2 regions of the Halomonas sp. HAL1 genome follow, and region 2 is predicted to be linked to the other one. Evidence: predicted binding sites of a transcription regulator. Region 2 holds the regulator's gene; the other holds the start of a gene.
The links. The regulator FNR, encoded in region 2, switches genes on or off when oxygen is low (the NO sensors DNR and NnrR bind a similar motif). The targets are predictions, from matches to a motif close to TTGATNTANATCAA.
Positions count from the first base shown of each region.

Region 1: a site for FNR is predicted at 4,774-4,787, ahead of Q3Y66_RS20000 (DUF2933 domain-containing protein). Genes of this name have one in related genera too.

Region 1 covers NZ_CP130611.1:29,125-37,217, reverse strand. Annotated here, with positions in the region: gene Q3Y66_RS20020 (heavy metal translocating P-type ATPase) at 1-2,013, opposite strand, end outside; gene Q3Y66_RS20015 (hypothetical protein) at 2,006-2,464, opposite strand; gene Q3Y66_RS20010 (APC family permease) at 2,492-3,829, opposite strand; gene Q3Y66_RS20005 (hypothetical protein) at 4,050-4,394, opposite strand; gene Q3Y66_RS20000 (DUF2933 domain-containing protein) at 4,435-4,611, opposite strand; gene Q3Y66_RS19995 (cytochrome c) at 5,982-6,452, opposite strand; gene Q3Y66_RS19990 (YCF48-related protein) at 6,445-7,311, opposite strand; gene Q3Y66_RS19985 (cytochrome c biogenesis CcdA family protein) at 7,335-8,078, opposite strand.
Region 2 covers NZ_CP130610.1:3,269,930-3,278,022, reverse strand. Annotated here, with positions in the region: gene Q3Y66_RS15370 (DUF294 nucleotidyltransferase-like domain-containing protein) at 591-2,420, shown strand; gene Q3Y66_RS15365 (DNA polymerase III subunit epsilon) at 2,426-3,079, shown strand; gene ttcA (tRNA 2-thiocytidine(32) synthetase TtcA) at 3,186-4,097, shown strand; gene fnr (fumarate/nitrate reduction transcriptional regulator Fnr) at 4,090-4,836, opposite strand; gene hemN (oxygen-independent coproporphyrinogen III oxidase) at 4,940-6,379, opposite strand; gene Q3Y66_RS15345 (sulfite exporter TauE/SafE family protein) at 6,481-7,176, opposite strand; gene ccoS (cbb3-type cytochrome oxidase assembly protein CcoS) at 7,173-7,415, opposite strand; gene Q3Y66_RS15335 (heavy metal translocating P-type ATPase) at 7,412-8,093, opposite strand, start outside.

The DNA.
Region 1 (8,093 bases), on a different replicon from region 2:
GCCGACATCCGCTGTAGCCAGCGCAGGTGCATCGTTCACGCCGTCGCCGGCCATGACAACAATGCGCCCTTCATCACGGAGACGCTGAATCACTCGGCCTTTATCCTCTGGAAGCACTTCAGCTTCGACCTCATCAATGCCTAGCCGACGTGCCACAGCGTTGGCGGAGGTGCGATTATCGCCTGTCAGCATCACCACTCGAATGCCGTCAGCCTGGAGTGAACGAATGGCTTCTTCGGTGGTTTCCTTGACCGGATCGGCAATGGCGAGCAGCCCAGCTAAATTCCCGTCGATGCTCGCAAAGATGACAGTAGCACCGTCGCTGCGCAATTGATCGGCATGTGTGTCTTGAGACTGGGTGTTAACGCCCTCGCTTTCCATCAATAGCCGGTTGCCCAGGGCAATACGCTTGCCATCTATCTGGCCTATAACGCCCATGCCATTGGGAGCCTCGAAGTCCAACGCTTCTGTTAATTTTACCTCTGCCTCTTTAGCCTTTTCGACTATTGCATGGGCCAAGGGGTGCTCGCTGCCTCGCTCAAGACTAGCTGCCAAGCGCAAAAGCTCCGATTCAGCAATGCCTTCAGTGAGAATCAACTCGGTCACTCGTGGTTTGCCTTCGGTAAGCGTGCCGGTTTTGTCGACGACGACGGTGTCGACCTTCTCTAGACGTTCAAGAGCTTCGGCATCGCGAATCAACACGCCTAACTGGGCACCGCGCCCTACACCGACCATAATTGACATGGGGGTAGCAAGACCTAGCGCGCACGGGCAGGCAATGATCAGAACACTAACCGCCGCAATAAGGCCAAACGCCATCGGCGGGGTAGGGCCCCACAATGACCAGGCGATGAAAGCCACAACAGCAATGAGAATAACGACGGGTACAAAGATGCTGGCGACTTTGTCGGCAAGCCCTTGAATGGGTGCGCGGCTGCGCTGGGCGCTGGCGACCATTTGCACAATCTGCGACAGCATCGTGTCCTGGCCCACCTTGTCAGCGCGCATGACAAAGGATCCTTGACCATTGATGCTGCCGCCAATGACGCCATCGCCGACTTCCTTTTTCACCGCTAGTGGTTCACCGGTAACCATGGATTCGTCAACGTTGGAGCGACCTTCCATCACTTCGCCATCTAATGGCACCTTATCGCCGGGGCGCACCCGGAGACGATCCCCTACCTGAACCTGGTCAAGAGAGATATCTTCCTCATTGCCCTGATCATCAAGGCGTCGAGCGGTAGCAGGCGCCAAGTCGAGCAGAGCACGAATAGCGCCAGAGGTTTTTTCACGAGCGCGTAGCTCTAATACTTGTCCCAGTAAAACTAAAACGACAATCACTGCCGCTGCTTCGAAATAAACGGCCACCGAACCATCGGCTTGACGGAAGGCGTCGGGAAAGATGCCCGGTGTGAGGGTGGCCAGCAAACTGTAGAGCAACGCGGTGCCGGTACCGATCGCGATTAGCGTGAACATATTAAGGCTGCGATGCACTAGCGAACGCCATCCGCGTACAAAGAATGGCCAACCTGCCCAGACGACTACCGGCGTTGCCAGCAGCAGTTGAATCCAGTTAGAGGTTTGCTGGGAAATAAAATGCATAAGGCCAAACACGTGGCCACCCATTTCTAGGGCAAACACGGGGAGGGTCAGTACTAGGCCGATCCAGAAACGCCTGGTCATGTCCTTGAGTTCGTCCGAAGGGCCGGTGTCAGCAGAGACGGTCTCAGGTTCCAGCGCCATGCCACAGATTGGACAGTCGCCTGGGCCTTCTCGTCGAACTTCTGGGTGCATCGGGCAAGTATAAATAGACCCCGAGGGTACTGACGCTTGTGACTGTTTGCTTGGCTCAAGATACGCATCAGGCTTGGCAATAAACTTTTCCTGACACTTTTCTGAGCAGAAGTACCAAGTCTTACCCGCGTGATCGGCACGGTGGCGGGAGGTATGGGGATCAACGTCCATGCCACAAACAGGGTCTTTCACCTTTGTCTCGTTATGGTCTTCAGACATCGTTCATTCTCCCCGTTTGGCGAACAAGGCGCATGGCTTCGTGCTCTTCAAGTGCTAAAAGGGAATCTAAGAGCTCTTTAGCCTCAGGAATTTCCGCTTTGCCAACGAGGGTTCGATAAAGGTTTATCGTTTGTTCATGGAAATCAAAAACCTCTCGGCAAATGTCGTCAACACTTAGCGTGGAATAGGGCGCATCGCAGGTACGATGCGTACGGATAGGTTTATGCTCCAAATAGTCATAAACGTAGGTTTTTAATGCTTTCGCGTCAGCAGTCTGTTCAAAGCGCGCCACAACGCGCTGCATTTCCGCTTCCTGTGCAGCTAAGTAATTGAGCAACATGCGAGCGCGCTCTTCTTCGTGTATATCGGCGCAATGAGCAAGGCAAGCTGCAAGATGCTCGTGTAACTGACGGGTCCAATCGATCAATTCACCAAAGGTTCTAACGTCCATTTGGTACCTCCTATAACGCTATTAACGTTAATGAGTGTGAGAGTGCTCGCTATCGTTTGAAGCGTCGCGTTTGGATAGGAAAATCCATTCGCCGAGTAAAAGAGTAGCCATTACTACGCCAGCAACGATGAGCACCATGGGGTCCGAGATGGCTTTTACCCATAAAAAGCCGATTAACACGACAGCATCTAGTAGTATGGCAATGCTAGGAATAACAGGATTAGCCCCCACTCTGTCCTTGAGATGACGAAGCACACCCCAGTGGATGGCCATATCCATGATCAGGTAGAAAATGATGCCTAATGCTGCGATGCGGCTCAGGTCAAAAAAAGCGGTGAGCACTAAGCCAAATACGATGGTGTACACCAGTGTATGCTTTTGTACACTGCCGGGCATGTGGAAATGGCGGTGAGGAACCAGCTTCATTTCTGTCAGCATGGCGAGCATGCGTGAAACGGCAAAGACGCTGGCGATGATACCGCCCGCCGTTGCCAACATGGCGAGAATGACGGTAAACGCAACTGCCGCTTCACCCAGTGCGGGACGGGCAGCGGCGGCCAGGGAGTAGTCTTGGGTTTCGATAATTTCAGGCAAAGATAGGTTGCTGGCAACGGCAAAACCGACAAGGGCATAGATCACCACGCATAGCGCAATCGAGATCGTGATAGCTTTGCCAAGATTCCGCTTAGGATCTTTAAGCTCCGAACCACTATTGGTAATCGTCGTGAAGCCTTTAAATGCCAGTATGCCGAGCGCCGTAGCACCTAAAAAGCCCGTTATCGTAGGCGTAGGTGCATCGTTGCCAGCACCCATTTCGATGGAGTCGGCAATAAACACGCCGACAATACCAAACACTATAATGCCACCTATTTTGATAAATCCGAGCACCGAGGCGACGGTCTCGATCAAGCGGTTGGCGGATAAATTGATCAAAAAGGCTATTAGCAGTAAACCAACCCCGAGTAGGGGCACAAATAGTGAACGATCCCCCAGGTCAAACAACTCAAGCGTGTAGGAACCAAACGTTCTCGCCAAAAAACTCTGTGCGATCACCATGGAAAAATACATCAGGAGGGCATGAAAGGCGGTGGGAAGCGTCGGGCCATACGCTTTCTGTAAATACATGCCAATCCCACCTGCTGATGGGAAGGTATTGGACATTTTAACGTAAGAATAAGCGCTGAAAGAGACAATGACGGCAGCGGCCAGAAAGGCTAGAGGAAATAGCCGACCAGTCATTTCGGCCATTTGGCCGGTTAGCGCAAAAATACCGGCCCCAATCATCACGCCGGTGCCTAATGCAACGGCACCGACCAACGAAAGACTGTTTTCTTTATATTGTGGCGTTCTATCCTGCCCAACCATGAAAGCGACTCCTTGTATTAACGGCAACCACAGCAGCAATAACTGCCGAGGACTCCTGTGCGGTGTTTTTTGATGCTATATAAATTAAATATAGAACCTATGTGCAGCCACATGGCAAATGACTAACGGAAGGTCTGATTTTGCGAGGCCACAGGCAAGCAGCTCTTACCCTAAACTAGCTAGTCTTGCTCCTGGTTGTGTCATGTAGCCGTTATGACTATTAATGACAGCTCCAAGGTTCCTGTTTAGCGTTGTCTTTAACGTTCTGATCGACGAAACGGTAATACTCCTTCTTAAAGCGGTTCCACCGATCAGCGCTGACCTGTATGTCATGGAGCTTGAGAATTTTTTCAACGTCATCGATGCAGAGCCTCAGCGCATCGTAAGCAAGGCTGATATTTCGGTTTTTCTCGTTGTAGACCACCTTATCCATTCCATAGAGTCGGTCGATATCTGACAGCGCTTCTTCAATGCGTTTGGATTTACTAGGCTTGATTTTTAAATTCCGAGTCACCAGTGTGTTTTTGGAAACACCCAAGCGGTGCTCTTGTTGTGTCGTTTTCATGGTCTTTCTCCCAGGCGCGTACATGTATATATAGAGTGGTTCAGTCCTTGTCTATTTTGTCCTTATGACCGCCGTGGTGTTTATGCATGAAAATATGCATCAGTGGGCATGCTGCCAAAAAGAGGAAAGGTAAGAACTGAAATAGGTGGAGACGGTGCTCGGTTCCAATCAGGTATCCCGCCCAAATGACAAACCCAGCAAGTGGCACCCACAACATCAGCAAACGACTACTTGTACTGTTACTCATAATCACCTCAGTAACTCGCCCAAAGAGCCAACAGCAGTTAAGGCCGTTGGTTTGGGAAAAATCAAATAAATAACCCCAATAACAGCATGGATGATTTGTCTGAACGCAACCTGAACAGCATCGGAGGGAAATATGATCCTGATCAAGCGCCTCGCAAAAAGTAGGCGATAATTACCCAAGCGGTATCCATAGCCTCATTCCCATCATCATTAGGTTTTCGGTGAGCGATACAAAGCTTAATGGGTATTACTGTTGCCGACACAGGCGCACTTGAGCTCACGTTTATCGAGGTATATCGCTTTAAAGACAGAACCTGTCACACGGTGCCAACGAATAGCGCCAGTGGCGCAGCCAGCCAGATAAGCGTATCGGCCAGCAATTAGTAGCTTCGGAAGTATCTAGGCGTGAAGGTAAACGTAACTGAAGGGGACTTGGCGCTGGGCGTGCAGGTCATAGTTGAGAAACATGGCGCTAAAGCTCGCTACGCCCTGCAGCTTTTGCAGACCCGGGGGTATGATCGCTGTGGCTACGGCATACTCTAGCACGCGTGCAGTGAATATTATGCACTGAACCTCCCAACTGGCAGAAAAATCGATGAGTAACGCAGTGGCAAAAATTGCCAGCACAGGGCGATAGGTGGTCGCATTAGGGTCTGAAACGCTAACTCCCAGGTGCTCATGAAGCTCTTCATAGCCGCCAATACGTTCATAGCCCAGATATCCCTGGGAAATCGTATCGACATGTTCCTGCTCTGTAAACGCGTCAATCTCTTATCGCGAAGTCAGCAGGTTTACGTTCACCTAAGGCCCATGTGCACGAGCAGGTCAACGATCTACAAGCCAAACGGACATATGTACTCTCCTGTTTGCAACCATAAGCGCGAGCGCTGGAGTGGGTCGTTGTCACCGTTATGAACCTCTTAGTCGTTTATTAACACTATATTGCTTACCTAACATAATAATCTAACTCCCTTCCACAGCCTTCAGATCAAATATGTGGCGCGACGAAAACTTTATTGTGAAGTGAGCCAGTCAATCTTACTAAGCCTGAAGGCGCCTCAGTCGTTAGGTAATAAGTTTATTTTATATGAAATTTGTTAACTTCCATGTCTCAACATAAACATTTGAGATTCGCTAAAGTGTATATTTATTCGCTGACAATGCGAAGTTGGTTTTCTAAGTAAGGGCTAGCATTCGCCGGGAGCAGGTTTGTCGGAGTTAAAAGGACCAAGAGGTTGTTTTCTACTTAATAACACAAGTGGGCGGTTGAGACGGTAGCTAACAGTGTGGTGACCCATAAGGTGACTAAGAAAATTTGTTATAGGGCATAGACACTATTATTTACTCTGGGGGTATTCCAGTTTGTATTGGAAAGGGGTTCTCAATACTTTCGTCTGCTTGGTGACGCCTTTGCTCTTGTGTCCATAATGTCTTGAGATAATTCACCACATCTCGTATCTCGCTGGGAGCCAAAACTTCCTGATACGCTGGCATCGTTAGCCTATCGGTTTTATTCCAGGGGTCGCGCCAACCCTCGGCAATAATTCGGTAGAGCATGGCATCAGAGTGTTTCCAGGTATGGCCCTCTGGCCCATGTGGTGGAGCAGGTAACTCGCCTAGAGCATTTTGCTCTTCCCAGTTGGGCATGCCTTCGCCTTGTGTACCGTGGCAACTAGCACAGTATTGTCGGTAAACTCTTTTTCCGTCTTCCAGCTGAGGAGTATCGCTTGAAAAAGGACGGTCCTCAGCCATGGCGTGCCCCACAACCATTAGCGTCAGCCATGAGGCAGTGAAAAAACAGTGCTTACGCATCGGGATAAGTCCAGGATTGGCCTTCGTCTTCACTGTGTAGAAGTTCCCCTTTCTGGTTTAAACCATAGAGAGTGTCTTTGGCGGAGAGTGTGAGTGCAACGAGCTCTGTGCCGTCACCAGCTACTTGTTGCCACTCTTGACCACCCGTTTCACTACGCCATAGTCCTTGCTGTGTAACCACATAGACTCGCTTTGGGTTGCCAAGGCTATAAGCCACATCATAGACGCTGCCAGCATCAAGTGCTCCGGTCGGTCTCCAACCGCAAAAGCAGTCCATCGATAGACGCACCGCATCGTCCGATACCCCGTAGAGCCAGCCGGTCTGCATGCTGCCTTCCATGTCAGAGTGGACGAGTCGGTTAATCTTTTGTGAAGGACCACTGTCCATTTTTTTCCAGGTGGTGCCAGCATCCTCGCTTTGGTAGATGCCGTCTTCTTCAATTACCGCATAAAGTGTTTCGTTCTGACGGCGATGTACAGCTAGCGCAGTAACCTCTCGGCTAGGTAGGTTAGCGCTAAGCTCTTGCCAGGTTTCTCCATTGTCGGTGCTACGCTGCACCCCGATTGAGGGGCCTGCGATATAGAGCGCTTGCGGATCAGTGGAGGGGACCGATACCGCGCGCAACTGGCCTTCATTCACGTCTTCGGGCAAGGGAATCGCATTCCAGGTCATGCCTTCATCGGCACGCTGGAATAGTTGGTTAGCCTCAATTTTAAACAGTCGTTTGCCTGTTACGTCATATTGCAGTGCAAGCAACCCTTCTTCAGTTGCCAAGGCCGTAATGGCGCTGCCAAAGCTGACTGCGGCCAAGCCTGTCAGTAAGAAGACACGTAAAAAACGACTCACGATCATGTGCATTTCAATATTTCCTTAAATAACGATTAGCCGATAACACCTAGGGCAGGGAAAGTACGCAATAACCAATATGACAGCTCGGATAGTTTGCCTGTGATCATTAAGCTACCCATCAGAATCATGATCAACCCAGCCGCTATATGTATGAAATGCCCCCAGCGACGCAGGAATTTCTGGTGCTTTATGAAGCGATCGAGCGAAATAGCACTCAGCATGAAGGGCACACCCAGACCCAAAGAATAAACGCCGAGCAACGCCATGCCGCTCCAGGCGTTGGCCGTGGAAGCGCTGACGGTAAGAATGGCACCCAAAATCGGGCCAATGCAGGGGGTCCAGCCAAATGCAAACGCTAAACCAAGCAGATAAGCCGCACTGCGGCTTCCGCCGACGTCCTTCAGTCGACCCATAAACCGCCATTCTTGCTGAAACCAGCGCCACGGCATGAGCCCGGTCATGAAGGCACCAAACAGGATGACGATAAGGCCACCGACTAGGTTTGCTTCTTGGCGATACACCAACAGCAGACGACCAATGGCTGTGGCACTGGCTCCCAGCATCAAAAAAACGGTTGAAAAACCGAGCACGAACCACATTGACTGGGTTAATACCCGAAGACGCTCTCGTCTATCCGCTTCCTGTAGTTGTCCGAGCGAGCGGCCGGTCATGAATGAAAGATAGCCAGGCACAAGTGGCAAAACACAGGGCGAAATAAACGAGATCAGGCCTGCCAGAAAGGCAGTGGCAAGTCCTATATTGGCTACTTCAAGCATTATCCTTTACCTATG
Region 2 (8,093 bases):
AGCCACTCAATCGTAAGGAGTGGTGAGCCAGCTTTCGTCAACACATCCCCTTATTATTCGATATAGACTTTCGAGTTAGTAAGTGACGTGCGATTACCCTGCATGACTCATTGTTAATACTGGGCAATAAACACAAAAAAATAAATCCCAGACTTTGGTATCAATAAACAGCTAAAGTGCTCTTTCGTTTTTGTATGTGGTTGAAAATACGAATTTTTAGGCGCTTTTTAAGCGAAGTTTGCAGGCGTTTGCAGAGCTATAGGACGATAGTCTAGTGAGCAAATATAAGTGGTTATTGGCTACTTTAAATACATGGCAAGCATTTTAAGGCTAATCGTGATTAGTAGGTGTTGAGACTTTGGTCGTGTATCAAAAGTCGCTTCGACCTTAGCGTGATAGCTAAAGGTATAACGACGTTATACTTGCTAGTTGGGAAGTGAATCCTTTATACCCGTACCACCACCTTCACATAATAATCGATTACCGTTTTTGAAGCGTTGGAAAGGCTCCTTTGATGTTGATCAATGTCGGGCGGAGTGCTTATTTACTTTATTTTCTAGTTCGCCTTTAGTTGAATGAGGTCATGCACAATGGTCGATGTGGATCTATCCCAACTGCCGTTCACGCTTCTTGACGATGAAGGTCGTGACCACATTCGCCGTGGCATTGATCTTGCGTATTTTGACCGCGACGAAATAATCCTAGAGACCGGGCAGGCGGGAGAGTTTGTTTACCTGATACATAAAGGTGAAGTGGCAGAAATCGACCCCACGCTGCCCTCGTCTACCTCGCGTATTGGTCATTACACGGCCGGGGACCTATTTGGCGCGATCAGCATTCTCAATGGTAAAAGCCGCTATCGTTTTAAGGCCGAGCAGGAGTGCTTGTGTTACCTACTGCCCAAAGCGTTGTTTCAGCAGCTTTGCCGTCATTACCCGGATTTCAGTAACTTCTTTCGCCAATCGCTAACGCATAAAGCGCGCTTACTGACTGAAAAGCGTGCCGAAGGTGGCGTCACCATGGCGGGTTTTATGTTGGCCAAGGTAAGCGAATGCATGCGTGCGCCGCTGTTAATGGCGGCGGCTACGGATATTGCCAGCGCTGTGAAGCAGCTCAACGACAGCCACGCCGACAGCCTGCTAGTAGAGACTCAAGGCAAGCTAGGCATGGTGACGAAAACCGACCTGCTCAATGGGTTGGTATTGGGTGGTAGCGCAGTGTCATCGCCGCTTGATGAGATCGCCCATTTTAATCTAGTCACCGTCGCGCCGGATCAATACTTGTTTGAAGTGCTGGTACTGATGACGCGGCATAAAGTGACGCGGGTAGTGGTGCTTGAGCAAAACGTTCTCAAAGGCGTCGTCGAACTCACCGACGTACTTAGCTATTTCTCCAGTCGCAGCTACGTGGTGAGTCTACAAGTCGAACAGGCGGGCAGTTTGGAAGCACTGTCGGCGGCCAGCCAGCGCACACCGGAGCTGGTGAAGGCGCTGATGGCACAAGGCGTAAAGCTACGTTTTGCGATGGATCTACTCGCCGCGCTGAATGGCCGTATCATGAGCAAGGCATGGGAATTCACTATTGCTGAGAAGTACCGCGAACAGAGCTGCATGATGGTGATGGGTAGCGAAGGGCGCGGCGAACAAATACTAAAAACCGATCAAGATAATGGCTTGATTCTCGCCGACGACGCGCAGTGGCCGGATCTTATGAGCCACATGCAAACGCTCACCGATACCCTAATCCAGCTTGGCTACCCGCCGTGCCCCGGCAATATTATGGTCTCGAACCCTGAGTGGGTGGCCACGGTGTCACAGTGGAAGAGCAACATTGCCAAATGGGCAAGCGAGCGGGATGGCGACAGCCTGATGAAGCTGGCGATTATGCTTGATGCTCATGCTGTGGCCGGTAACCCCGGTCTGCTTGAGAGCGTACGAGAAGAGCTATTTGAACGCTGTTCTCGTGATGAGCTGTTGCTTTCGTACTTTGCGCGCACGGCGCTACGCTTTTCCACACCGCTGACGCTGTTTGGCTCGCTGAAAAAGCCTCAGCACGGTATCGATATCAAGAAAGGTGGCATTTTTCCCATTGTTCATGGCGTTCGCACCATGGCGCTTGAGCGACGGATCAAAGCGACCTCAACACTGGATCGTTTAGACGCGCTGGCCGCCGATGGCCGCTTGGATCGCCGGTTCGCCGACGACCTGGGCGAAGCGCTGGCGCTGTTTTCCGAGCTGCGTCTCAAACAGCAGCTCACGGCCCTAGAGGCAAGTAGCACATCGCAAGAGGCGAACCGCACCAATCGTGTCGTGGTGCAAAGCCTCTCTTCGCTAGAACGCGACTTATTACGTGAAGCTTTGCATATCGTCAAAGACTTTAAGCAGCGGCTTTCCCATCGTTATCATCTGGAGTATTCGTGAGCGGAATGCGGCTGTTAGATCGACACGTGGCACTTTTTAGCGGCTCCTTGCGCACCTTATTGCGCCGCGAAAGCGACCGGCGGCGCTGTGCTGATTCTCCCTATGCCTGGCTCTTTCAGCCCTATATGGGCGAAGAACTAGTAGCGCTTGCCTGCACATCAACGCCAACGCCGACGTCACCTGTGATCAGTTTGGCCGCCGTGGTGCTTAGCCAACAGCAGGTGCGTACCAGCCGTGCTTTTGTGCTGACGTTAGGCGCACCGGGGCAGGCTAGCAATGCATCGCTGCGTCGCCACCACCTGCTGAGCCAGGCGGGGGAGGTGGCGGCGCCAAACCGCGACAATTTAAATGCGTTAGTAGAGTTTATTGGCAATCGTCCTATTGTCGGTTGGCAGTTAGACAAGCGGATTGGAGCGTTAAATGCGTTGCTGAGAAAGCGGTTGGATTTCGCGCTGCCCAATGCCCAGGTCGACGTGGAAAAGCTGCACCAGCGCCAGCTGCGGCGCTTGCACCCGGAGATAGAGGCGCGGAGTAGCTTTGCCCAAGCGCTGGCGTGCTGGCAAGTACCCGCGATGGGGATGCAGGGTGTGTTAGGCGAGGCCACTTCCAGTGCGCTGCTCTATATGCGCCTGCAGCGCATTATGGCGGAGGCTGCTTAGTGATAAGCAGCTCTGCATACGAGTAGTTGGGTCAGGGCGGTGAGTGTTGTTAGAATAGCAGTCACTTTTTTCTTGAATGCCTTCCACCCTCGGCAGTGCTTATACCATGCAATCTCTTGATCATTTTGACCCTGCTTCCCTCGGAGCCGCCCTCGCTGATGTTGAGCAAGACTCGCCAGAGCTGGCCGATGCTAAGCAGAAACGTGAATTTAACAAGCTGCAAAAGCGCCTGCGCCGAGAAGTAGGCAATGCGATTATTGATTACCAGATGATCAATGAAGGCGACCGTGTGATGGTCTGTCTCTCCGGCGGCAAAGACAGCTATACGATGCTGGAGATTTTGCGCAATTTGCAGCGCAATGCGCCGGTCAATTTCTCACTGGTGGCGGTCAATCTGGATCAAAAACAGCCCGGTTTTCCCGAGCACGTGCTGCCTGCGTATCTGGATAAGCAGGGCGTGGAATATCACATTGTCGAGCGTGATACTTATTCGGTGGTGAAAGAAAAAACGCCAGAAGGTAAAACGACTTGTGCGCTCTGTTCACGTCTGCGCCGCGGTTCGCTGTACGGGTTTGCTGAAGAGATTGGCGCCAATAAAATCGCCCTGGGCCACCACCGCGAAGATATCCTTGAAACGCTGTTTCTCAATATGTTCTTTGGCGGCAACTTAAAAGCGATGCCGCCTAAGCTGCTTTCTGATGATGGTAAAAATATCGTCATTCGGCCGCTGGCTTACTGCAAAGAGGCGGATATTGCCGAGTTTTCACGGCTGATGGAATTTCCGATTATTCCCTGCAATCTATGCGGTTCGCAGCCCAATATGCAGCGCCAGGTCGTCAAAGAGATGCTCGCTGAGTGGGACAAAAAATTCCCCGGCCGTCTGGAAAGCATGTTTAAGGCGGTAACTAATATTGCGCCTTCCCAGCTGGCGGATCGCAGCCTGTTTGATTTTGAAGGGCTAGAAGCCAAACAGGCAGAGCTATTGGCCGGGCGCATTCAGGCATTTAACGTCAGTTAACCGTTTGCTGCTCCTCTTCGGCGAGGGTGATTAAGCGCTGCATATCAAGAATATTGACCTCTCGCCCGGACACCGCCACTACGCTCTGCTGCTGAAAGCGGCTTAAAATACGGCTGACGGTTTCCACCGCTAAACCCAAATAGTTGCCGATATCGGCCCTGGGCATGGAAAGGCGGAAACTGTAGGGCGAGTAGCCACGGCGACGAAAACGATCCGAAAGTGTTATTAAAAAGCTCGCTAGCCGCTGGTCGGCAGTTTTACGTGACAGCAGGCGCATCATGCGCCGGTCATCGCGTAACTCTTTGCTCATGCTGCGATACAGTTGGCCACGCAGTTCGGGCAACTCCTCTGAGAGTGAGTCCAAGCGATCAAAGGGAATCTCGCAAACGGTGGTCGTTTCCAGGGCAATTACACTTCCTGGGTAGTGCTCCTCATCAATCCCGTCCAACCCCACTAGCTCGCTCGGGAGGTAGAAATTGGTCAGTTGCTCGCTGCCGTTTCCCTCTGAGGTGACCTGTTTCAAACTGCCTGAGCGGACCGCATAAACGCTGGTAAAGCTGTCGCCTTGGCGAAATAGTGGCTCGCCTTTTTTCAGCGGCGCACGGCGTCGAATAATGGCATCGAACTGCCCCACATCGTCTATCTCAAGGGCAAGCGGCAGGCACAGTGAGCTCAAGCTGCAGGTTTGGCAGCGAGCTTCATGGAGTAGCGAGCGTCGGCGGCTCATGGGTTCCAACATGCGTAGCTCCTTGCGTAGCGTCTTGGGTGTCAGGTAATTCTCACGCTGGGCTGAGGTAGGCTTCCTTTATTATGGAAGCTTCATTTCGTTAGCGATAGCTTGTTTACACAATCTTTGAGTAGTGCGTGCCTGAGTGCTGCGGTAGGTGAGCATCAAACGCCATGGCTAAGTGACGAATTAGCAGTCGGCCCATAGGCGTCGCGCTAAGCTGGTCGCCGCTGCGCGTCAGCAGGCCATCTCGCTCGGCGCCCTGTAAGTGCTCAAGCGCTTGCGCAAAGTAATGCGGGGCATCAATTTTCCAGCGTTGACCGATGGCGGCCAGATCAATGCGCATATCACACATTAGTCGCTCAATGACGTCCCGGCGTATCAGGTCATCGTTACTTAAGCGCAGCCCGCGAACGGTTGCCAGCTGGCCCTGATCCAGCGCTGCTTCATAGCGGGCCAGATCGCTAGGGTTCTGTGCATAGACATCATCGACGCGAGAAATTGCCGACACGCCAAGCCCGATTAAGTCGCACTGGGCGTGGCTGGAGTAGCCTTGGAAGTTGCGCTGTAGCGAGCCTTCGCGCTGGGCGATCGCCAAGCTGTCATCAGGACGAGCAAAGTGGTCCATACCGATGTGCACATAACCGGCCGCGGTGAGCATCTCTATCGTGGTACGCAGAATCGCCAGCTTCTCTTCGCTGCCCGGCAGGTCATCGACATTTATCCGCCGCTGGGGGGCAAAGCGCTCGGGCATGTGGGCGTAGTTAAACACAGAAAGCCGTGCTGGATTTAACTCGATCACTTGGCGCAGGGTGTCTGCAAAGCTTTTTTCAGTCTGAAAGGGCAAGCCGTATATTAAATCGAGATTGAGCGAATGAAAGCCCAGCCGGTGCGCTTCATCCATCAGCGTCTCGGTGAGTACTCTTGGCTGAATACGGTTAATGGCTTTCTGCACCAGCGGGCTTAAGTCCTGCACGCCTAAACTGATGCGATTGAAACCGAGCGATTGCAGGTGGCGCAGCGTAAATACGTCCGCTTCGCGTGGGTCGATTTCAATCGCGTAATCGCGATCAGACGCGGACGAGAGACCAAAGCGCGCGTCCAGACGATCAATCAAGTCGCCCATCTGGTTCAAGTTAAGAAACGTCGGTGTTCCGCCACCCCAGTGCAACTGCTTCACCGGTCGTGTGGTATCCAGGTGGCGAGCGGTCAGCACCATTTCACGGTCAAGCCGGGATAGGTACGGCTCGGCCAGGGCGGTGTTCTTGGTGGCGATTTTATTACACGCGCAGTAAAAACAAATCTTGCGGCAGAAGGGGATATGCACATACAGCGAAAGAGGACGGTGGCTGGCATTGCTGCGCTCTAACGCCTGAGTCAAATCGCTCGGGGTAAATTGGTCGTGAAACGACAACGCCGTGGGGTAAGACGTATAGCGCGGGCCGCTGGTATCGTAACGGCGCAGCAAGGCTTCATCCCACTTTTTCTGCTCCGGTGCTGCCCCGGCCATGGTTGAAGTCATCGTAGAAGAAGCCGCGGGGGCATGAACGGGCATGAAGTGGCTCCGGCGTTAAAAGGGGCGTTTTAAAGGCTGTTTTTTCAAAGCCAGAGCCAGCCTAACGCGCGGCGCCGATATAAATATTGAGCCATGTCATGTTAATGCAGGTTGTGTGCTGTGAGTGTCCACAGCTGCCACAGCGCAAAAGCAATGATCGTCAGCGCGGCCACGCTGCGCGTTGCCGGGTGACGAATCAGGTGGCTTAACTGGCGCGCGGCAAGCCCGGTGGCCAGCAGCGCAGGCAGCGTGCCCAGCCCAAACGCACCCATCAACAGTGCGCCCTGGAGCGGGTCGGCAATCGCTAAGCTCCAAGCCAGCATGGAGTAGACCAGCCCACAGGGCAGCCAGCCCCATATCGCCCCCAGCGCAAAGGCTTGGGGTAAATGAACTACTGGCATTAAACGTCGCCCTACCGGCTCGATGAAGCGCCATAGGCGGCGGCCTACCGCTTCCACTTTCAGCAGCCCTTTCCACCAGTTGGCGATATACAGCGCCATCAGGATCAGCATCAGCGCCGCAAACACTTGTAGCAGCATTCGCGCCGTGGCTGAGAGGGAAAACAGTGTGCCTAGTAGAGCTACCAGTGCGCCTGCGCTCATATAGCTAGTAATACGACCTGCATTATAGCTGAGCAGCAAGCCTCCCATACGCGCCGGATGGCGCATGCTGGGGGGGACTGCAAAAGTGAGCGCGCTCATAATGCCACCACACATGCCAATGCAATGGGCGCCGCCCATCAAACCAAACACGAACGCCGCCAGCAGTGGCGGCAGGTCAAGGCCGGTTGGATTCATGGCCGGGGCTCTTGGTCGTCGGTTGAGTTTTCGGCGGGGATAGTCGGCTTTTGCTTAGCGCGCTGAAGTTGTTGACGCTGTTCAGGGGTTAGGTCGTTCTCATCTTCATCAAACAAAATGCGGTGCGCCGGGCCTTCCAAGTCGTCGAACTGATCATTTTTCACCGCCCAAAAGAATGCCCAGACGGCGAGGCCCAGCAGAATAAGTGAAAGCGGAATGAGTAGATACAGAATCGTCATGCGGTTACCGGTGTTGAAGCGCTTGGCGAAGAGGCGGGCGGCGTCGTACGCCAGCGTGACAGCCGCAGCGCGTTACCCACCACCACTAGCGAGCTGAGCGACATACCAATGGCCGCCATCCAGGGTGGCACCAGCCCCATGGCCGCCAGCGGCAGCGCCGAAAAGTTGTAGCATACTGACCAGATCATGTTCTGGCGCATGATACGCCGGGTCGCGCAGGAAATCTCGATAGCCTCAAAAATCCGCATCAGGCGTGGGCTGAGCAGCACCGCGTCGGCGCGGGTGCGGGCTAAGTCCGTCGCACCGTTCATGGCAATTGCCACATCAGCACCGGCTAACACCGGCACGTCGTTGATGCCGTCACCAATCATCACCACGGTTTCGCCAGCGGCTTGAAGCTCTTTCATCCGGGCCAGTTTGCCTTCTGGGCTGGTGCCTGCGTGCCACGTCGTTATGTTGAGTTGGTTGGCCAGGCTCTCCACAGCATCGACGGTATCACCGGAGAGCAGCTCCACGGTTAGCCCCTGGGCCTGTAGGGCTTTGATCGTGGCAGCAGCGTCATCACGAATGCCATCATGAAGACCAAACCAGGCGCGGGGTTCGCCGTTTTCGCTCAGCAGCAGCCATTGCCCCCTGGCGGGTGCCGAAATGGGTTCTCCAGTGGAAAATTCTGGTTTG